DNA from 3 places in the Bacillus daqingensis genome. Region 3 is predicted to be linked to each of the others. Evidence: riboswitches for the same ligand, from Rfam matches in the RefSeq annotation. Region 3 holds a riboswitch; each other region holds the start of a gene.
What was found. A riboswitch is a leader RNA that binds a small molecule or an ion and turns the genes downstream of it on or off. The one in region 3 is predicted to bind cyclic di-GMP.

Region 1 (2,268 bases), on a different contig from region 3:
TTATTACGGCAACATTGGTTCTAAAAGGCGGCCGCAGGACGACTATATTGGCAACCTGCTTGGCGCACTGGAGGCACTTGAAGCCGGTGTGACGACGATTTTGGATTGGACGATGGTCATCTCCAAGGATCACGCTGAAGAGATGATCCGCGGCCTGCAGGAATCCAAAATTCGCGGCGTGTTTGCTTACGGATGCCCTGGTGACGGGGATTATTGGAACAGGGAAAGCACGTTGACCAACGGAGATGACGCACGTTCGATTGCCAATCAATATTTTTCCTCAGGCGATCAGCGGCTGACGATGGGACTTGCGATCCGCGGTCCTGAGTTTTGTTCCTGGGATACGTCAGTGGAAGAGATAAAGCTGGCAAGAGAACTAAACGGCGTAGCGAGCATGCACCTCGGATTTGGAACGTGGGGGGCGATTGACAGATCGATCGAAAAGCTGCATCAGGCAGGCTTGCTCGGATCAGACCTCAACTTTGCTCATGCAAATGCCGTCAGTCCGGAAGAAATGAAGCTCTTGGCAGAGCACGGCGGATCGATTTCAGTCACGCCTGAAGTTGAAATGGCGATGGGACACGGGTATCCGGCAACAGGGCTCTGCCTGGAAAACGGCGTAAAGCCTGCGCTCGGTGTCGATGTTGTTACTTCAACAGGCGGGGACATGTTTGCCCAAATGAAGTTCGCGCTCCAGGCAGAGCGCTCCCGCATCAATGATCAGCTGCTTGCAAAAGGAGAAATGCCTGGACCACCTTTGAATATTCATGCGCATCAAGTGCTGGAAATGGCTACAATTGAAAGTGCGAAGGCGCTGAAGCTGGATCACAAAACGGGCAGTCTCACTCCAGGAAAAGAAGCCGACATCATCATGATTCGAACAGATGACCTGAACCTCTTCCCCGTCAACGATCCGATCGGTGCTGTCGTTACAAGTACGCATACCGGCAACGTAGACTCCGTGTTTGTCGGCGGCGAAGCAGTAAAGCGAGACGGAAAAATGGTTGGACTCGATTATAAAAACCTGCGCAGACAAGCTGTGGAGGCCCGTAATCACATTTACAGCGAATTCGGCAATCCAGATGACCTGTGGCTGCATGAGAACAACTGAGTAATGAGGATGGAAAACCGGAAGCAGTTCATGCTTCCGGTTTTTGACGCTTCATAAGCGTGGATCTTTGTTTTGAAGCCGAAAAGGGAAGGAGAGATGAGAAAGTCTCGTGTTATTCATAAAAAATCACGACAGATTTAGTTCCTATTACTCATATGAACGAATCGGCTAAGGGGTATAATAGTAACAAAAATAACATGTGACAAAGGCAAACCAATCTGAAAAGATGGGACGCAAAGCCGTGAGCCTAACCGCTGAATAGCGTATGGTCGTCAGGTTGCCGGGCCCGTTTCTGTGAGCCTCGGCTGGCACAGAAAGGGGTTTTTTGCGATGAAAAAAGTCCTGTTACTGCTGGTGGTGACTGCTATGGCAGCTGGAATTTGGGCGGCTCCCGCTGGAGCAGCTTCAGCTCCGAACGCAACTTGGCTCTGGAACCCGTGGATGTTTGTCGAAGATGAGAGTGGAACCATTGCCTTTCTAAAAGAAAAGAATGTCGAGCGTGTATTTGTACAAATTGATCGCAGTGTCCCACAGGCTTCCTACAGAAGTTTTATCCGTCGTGCAGGAACGGAAGGAATCAGCGTCTATGCCCTCGATGGCGCACCGGAATGGGCGGCACCAAAAGGAGATCGTCATTTGACGACAATGATGAACTGGCTGGGAGACTACCAGAAGCGTGCGGGAGCAGCAGAACGCTTTCAAGGCGTTCACTTAGATGTAGAGCCGTACCTGCTTAGCAGCTGGAACAGCAATCGTGCGAAGACGATCGCCGATTTTCAATCACTTCTGCTGACAGCGAAAAGACAGAGTGCTGCGGCAGGACTGCCGCTGGAAGCAGATCTGCCATTCTGGTTTGACGAAATCAGCTTTAAAAACAAAAACGGAAGCGGGAATCTCGCAGAATGGGTGATTCAGCAGCTTGATGGCGTGACACTTATGGCTTACCGGGATACAGCTTCTGCAATCAATGAAATCGTAAAAAATGAAATGGCCTTCGCAGCAAAGCACAAAACGCCGGTCACCGTCGGAGTGGAAACCATGCAGTCTCACGAAGGCAATCATGTAACGTTCTTTGAAGAAGGCGAAGCATACATGAAGCAGCAGCTTGACCTGGTATCGGCCCGGTACGCGGGTCCCTACTATGGAGGAACAGCGAT
Region 2 (2,268 bases), on a different contig from region 3:
ATGCAAAAATGTTTTCAGCAGCTTGATTGTTTTTACATGAGCTGTTTTGCTCGTCCCTGCTGTAAGAGTTGAATGCAGCACGCTGCCGTTAACGGTAATGGAGCCTGCAGCGTGTAAGGACGACTGCTCGCTGTGAGCGTGAATCCATACATCTCCTGCTGCTTCCACCTTCATGCCGTCCTCGACAGACCCAATCACTTCAACATCCCCTGTAAAGCGGATGTTTCCGTCTCCAAGCTGCAGGTTCCCATCATGAACGAGCTTCGGCAGAATGGATAACCGCACGTGCTGTCCCTGCTTCTTTAAAAGAGGACGCCCGGCAATAGAAGCCGTAATCGTTTTCGTTTCTTCATCGAGTTCAATACCCGCTCCTGCCTGAACCGCGATCGGCCTGCCTGCTTTAGCTTGAAGCACATCTCCAAACAGGCTGAGGCCATCTTCGCCGGCTGTTGGATCAATGATCGATCCTAAAACGACTCCTTCTTCAACGGCCGGAATCCGAATCGAATCCCTAAAATCAATCGTTCCGTCCGGCTTCTCCCGGTACATTTTCTGTTCTGTCTGCAAATTGATCTTAAAGTCAATCCGGCCGTCTTTTCCGTGCTTCGGCAGCTTTCCTGCCGCTATTTGGACAGTGGTCTCTTGAATAGACGCACATGCTTCCCGAATCACATCCGTTTGAATACCGTAGGTAATATCCATCCGTTCCAGCTGCTCTATGACGTTTGTTTCTGTCAGCTGATTTAACGGTGTTTCCTCTTTGGAAATACTGACATACAGATGTTCGGCGGGCGGATGATCATTGATTGCAGCAGTATAGTACGCTCCAGGCTTTACATTCAGCGTAACGAGCTGCTGTTTTTTATCAATAGAAACAGACCAGGTGGTTTCACGAGGCGGGACGTTGATCGAAAACTCCAGTATATCTCCCTCAGTTAGCGGAGTGGTTCTACCAGTTTGTCTGCCATTTTTAGAAGCGGTCACTTCATCCGGCAGGTGAAGAACAGGACGTTTGGGTCCGTTTCCTTCAAAATAGAGAACGCCATCTTTCATCCAGGCGGTCCCCTCCAGTCTCCTGGATAAGTTTTCATCTCTGCTGGCATCAAGCGGCTCATCGAGGTAGGAATCCAGCGTGTCCAGCCAGCTTTCTTCTAGCGGCTCCTCCGTCCATGCGCGTATTTTAGCCTTTGATTTTCTCAGACCAAAAAACAGATTCTCCCCATGGCTGATAATGTCGATGTGTAGAGCATTTGCTGGTGTATGCAGCGTTTTTTCTGCCTTGGCAATCGCTTTTTCCACTGTTTCTGCTTCGAACTCATGTACGTTACGCATTCATACCCCGCCTTCCTTGGTGAAGGTTTATATGCGGCAGCCCGGCTGTCATAGGAGGTTTCCCTTAGATCCGCGGCTTTGCGTCCCTGTTTTTCAACAGGTTTGCCCCCGAACTTCTTCTCTTACTGTAAGTTTACTATGAGTTTAGGCATGAGCAAGTACTATTTTCAAAAAAATCCATTATCTGCAGTCTTATTATCCTGGTTCTTTATTTACTTATTCGTATAGCAGGGGATGGAGTAAATCTCCACCTGCAGACGGATAGAAAATTCAATCTGCCGCCCGCTTTTTTGAGGTGAAGAAGACTCTACAATAAAAGCATAAGGAGGCGGTAAACGATGACACGCAAACGAAAAACGTTGTTGGAAAAGCTGAGGTATATTCCGAACGAACGTCGTTCAACGTACAGGAGAGAAAGGCTTTTGGAAATGTACGATGGTATCCGTCGTGGGCTCTAGGAGAAGGGGAGAGAATAAGGAATGGTGTTGAAGAGCCGGAGAAAGTCTTGCCGGGGGAGGAAACAGACGCGGAATAAAAGGAACCGGGGCTCAAACGGGTGCTCCGGTTCCTTCTGTATTTGGTTCAGCTTGGCAGCGCCGGATCTGGTTAAGGGTAACGACGTTCTTTCTCTTCCTCCTGAAAGGACCGCTTCATACGGGATCGGAGCTTATCTGCATTTTGCTGAATCATTTTTTCGCGACGTTCATGCTTGACGACCTGCATCTTTTTCGCTTCGTCTCTCATAACCGATTCGTTTTGAACGAGCTGCTGATAAAAAACCTGGTTCGCGCGATTTAGCTTGTCCCACAAGTTGTGACGGTTCATCAACGCAATCCAGTCGCGCAGGGTATCGGTTTGGCGGCTTAAGGAATCGATCATGTCGAACTGAAGCACCTCCAGTTCGGCAGCTGATTGAATGGCTGCTTCAATGTCTTC
Region 3 (2,268 bases):
ACCGGGCATCCGACCCGCTTCATTATTTTTTCTGCAAATTCCAGCTCTTTTAGGATTCGGTCGAGGCTTGCGTAGTCGGCTTTTTCCGTCAAGCCCATCGTACGCAGCCGAATCCGCCGGATGTCATTCAGCTTTGACGGGGAGATCACCAGTCCGATGCAGCGCTCACGCGGAAGCTCGTAAAGCTCTTCCGGAACTGCGACCTCTGGTACGAGCGGCACGTTCGCTACTTTGAACTGTTTGTGCGCCAGGTACATGGAAAGCGGTGTTTTGGAAGTCCGGGAGACGCCGATCAGCACCAGATCCGCCTTTTTCAATCCCGAGGTATCCTGTGCATCATCGTATTTAACCGCGAATTCCACTGCTTCGATCCTTCTGAAATACGCTTCATCCAGCTGCCTGATCCGCCCAGGTTCTTTTTTTGGCTGTTCATTAAACGTCTCACTCAGCATCGACAGCAGTGGATCGAGCAGATCGACGGAAGGGACGGAAGTTTTTTCTGTCAGCGTTCTCATTTTTTGCTGAAGCTCCCCTAATACCAGGGTATAGGCTACTACAGCTCCAGCTGTCTCCGCTTCTTCTACGATACGCTCCAGCTTCTCCGGTGTCTGCACGTGCGAATATCTTCTTACCTCCGTTTTATCTTCAGTAAATTGGGTAAGCGCTGCTTGTACCATTCGGTCTGCTGTTTCTCCTATTGAATCGGATACAACAAATACTAGTCTCATTGCTTCCTCCCTCCCCCTAATGTGACATACTAATAAAAATAAGTATAGCACATTATTTTCCCCTATCAAGAGGAAATTTCCATCTGCAGAAAAAAGGGTAAACGTAGAAACGAATAAGTGCTATGCACGGATAAATTCACGAAAGTCCCACATAAGACGGTAAGCACATCAGCATTCGCGTCTAAACAGGGTGCCCCTGGCCGCAGCTTTCTTGAAACAGCTGTCACATAAGCATTTTCACCCGTTATTCAGCTGCAAAAAAAAACGGAATCAGCAATAATTGCTGATTCCGGTCTTCCGGTGACGATTACATGCATTGCTGATCTGCCTTTAGCGAATGGCTGTCTTCCTGTTTCATTTGAAAGAACGCTCTCACTTCTTCAGGAGAAAGGCCCATGCTCCGCGCTTCCATAACCAATTGTACCCAGCTCTCTGCCCGTTTCAGTTCATTCATGCCCTATCCCACCCTATGTTAAGTATTTGCTCCACATAGGCGGCCCGGCCGTCGTAGGCACCCCACGCCCTTAGACCCGAAGCTTTGCGCCCCTGCTTTTCAACAGGTTTGCCGTTTTTCTCTGCAGAATGTTGCGGAAACTCCATTTTCCTCCGTGTCTGCCCACCGTCCTCTAAAACAAGCTGCAACGTTCTGTATGTGTTCACTCTACAAAACAAAAGTTAAAATAAGGTTAAATAATCATAATTTTTTAAAAATAAATGTGACTTTTTTTGTCATGTCTTTATTTCCAGTATACAGCGCTTTTTAATCAATCCTTTATACCTATTTATCTGGCTGCGAATTTGTATCCAAAGCCTCGTACCGTTAAGATATAATCTGGATATTTAGGATCCTCCTCAATTTTCTTGCGAAGGTTTCGTATGTGTACTGATACGGTCTTTAAATCTCCATACATGTCGATCCCCCAGATATGATCATAAATCTGCTCTGCACTGAATACTTGTCCAGGGTGTTTCATTAAGTACACGAGAAGCTGATATTCTTTTGCGTAAAGCGAAACCGCTTTTCCGTTTACAGTCACCGTATAGCTCTCTAAATCGACCGCGATGGAGCCGGCACGAAGCTCATTTCGGTCATCGCGGGGTCCACTGCGGCGGAGATTCGCTTTGATTCTGGCTTCGAGCTCAGCAAGATCATACGGCTTCGTTAAATAATCATCGCCGCCTGCGTTCAGGCCTTCAATTTTATCTTCAGATGAACGCTTACAGCTGATAAAGATTATTGGACTTTCAGTAAGTTCACGCATGTTTCGGCAAACGTCAAATCCTTCCATACCAGGAAGCAGGATATCCAGTAAGATCAGCTCCGGGTCGACCTGCTTTACTTTGTCAACCGCCTCCATGCCGTTTCCGACAGCATAAACACTGTAGCCTTTTTTCTCCAAATATAATGTCGTGATAGCCCGGATATCCTCATCGTCTTCTACGAGCATGATTTTATGTTGATCCATGACTGCTTGCCTCCTCTTCAAATCGAGCATGTGCGGCCAATACCGGAATACAGAAGCTGAACGTCGTACCTTCG

Region 1: it holds a riboswitch for cyclic di-GMP, as region 3 does, so the genes downstream of both, ACFO4L_RS05810 (amidase) here and ACFO4L_RS08485 (anti-repressor SinI family protein) in region 3, are expected to answer to the same signal.
Region 2: it holds a riboswitch for cyclic di-GMP, as region 3 does, so the genes downstream of both, ACFO4L_RS00280 (flagellar assembly protein A) here and ACFO4L_RS08485 (anti-repressor SinI family protein) in region 3, are expected to answer to the same signal.

The regions. Positions count from the first base shown of each region.
Region 1 is NZ_JBHSGK010000004.1:198,095-200,362, forward strand. It holds gene ACFO4L_RS05805 (amidohydrolase family protein) at 1-1,111, shown strand, start outside; cyclic di-GMP riboswitch class I at 1,309-1,396, shown strand; gene ACFO4L_RS05810 (amidase) at 1,442-2,268, shown strand, end outside.
Region 2 is NZ_JBHSGK010000001.1:64,960-67,227, forward strand. It holds gene ACFO4L_RS00280 (flagellar assembly protein A) at 1-1,332, opposite strand, end outside; cyclic di-GMP riboswitch class I at 1,365-1,449, opposite strand; gene ACFO4L_RS00285 (hypothetical protein) at 1,939-2,268, opposite strand, start outside.
Region 3 is NZ_JBHSGK010000007.1:76,766-79,033, reverse strand. It holds gene ACFO4L_RS08490 (pyruvate, water dikinase regulatory protein) at 1-728, opposite strand, end outside; gene ACFO4L_RS08485 (anti-repressor SinI family protein) at 1,036-1,182, opposite strand; cyclic di-GMP riboswitch class I at 1,218-1,305, opposite strand; gene ACFO4L_RS08480 (response regulator transcription factor) at 1,511-2,194, opposite strand; gene ACFO4L_RS08475 (ATP-binding protein) at 2,181-2,268, opposite strand, start outside.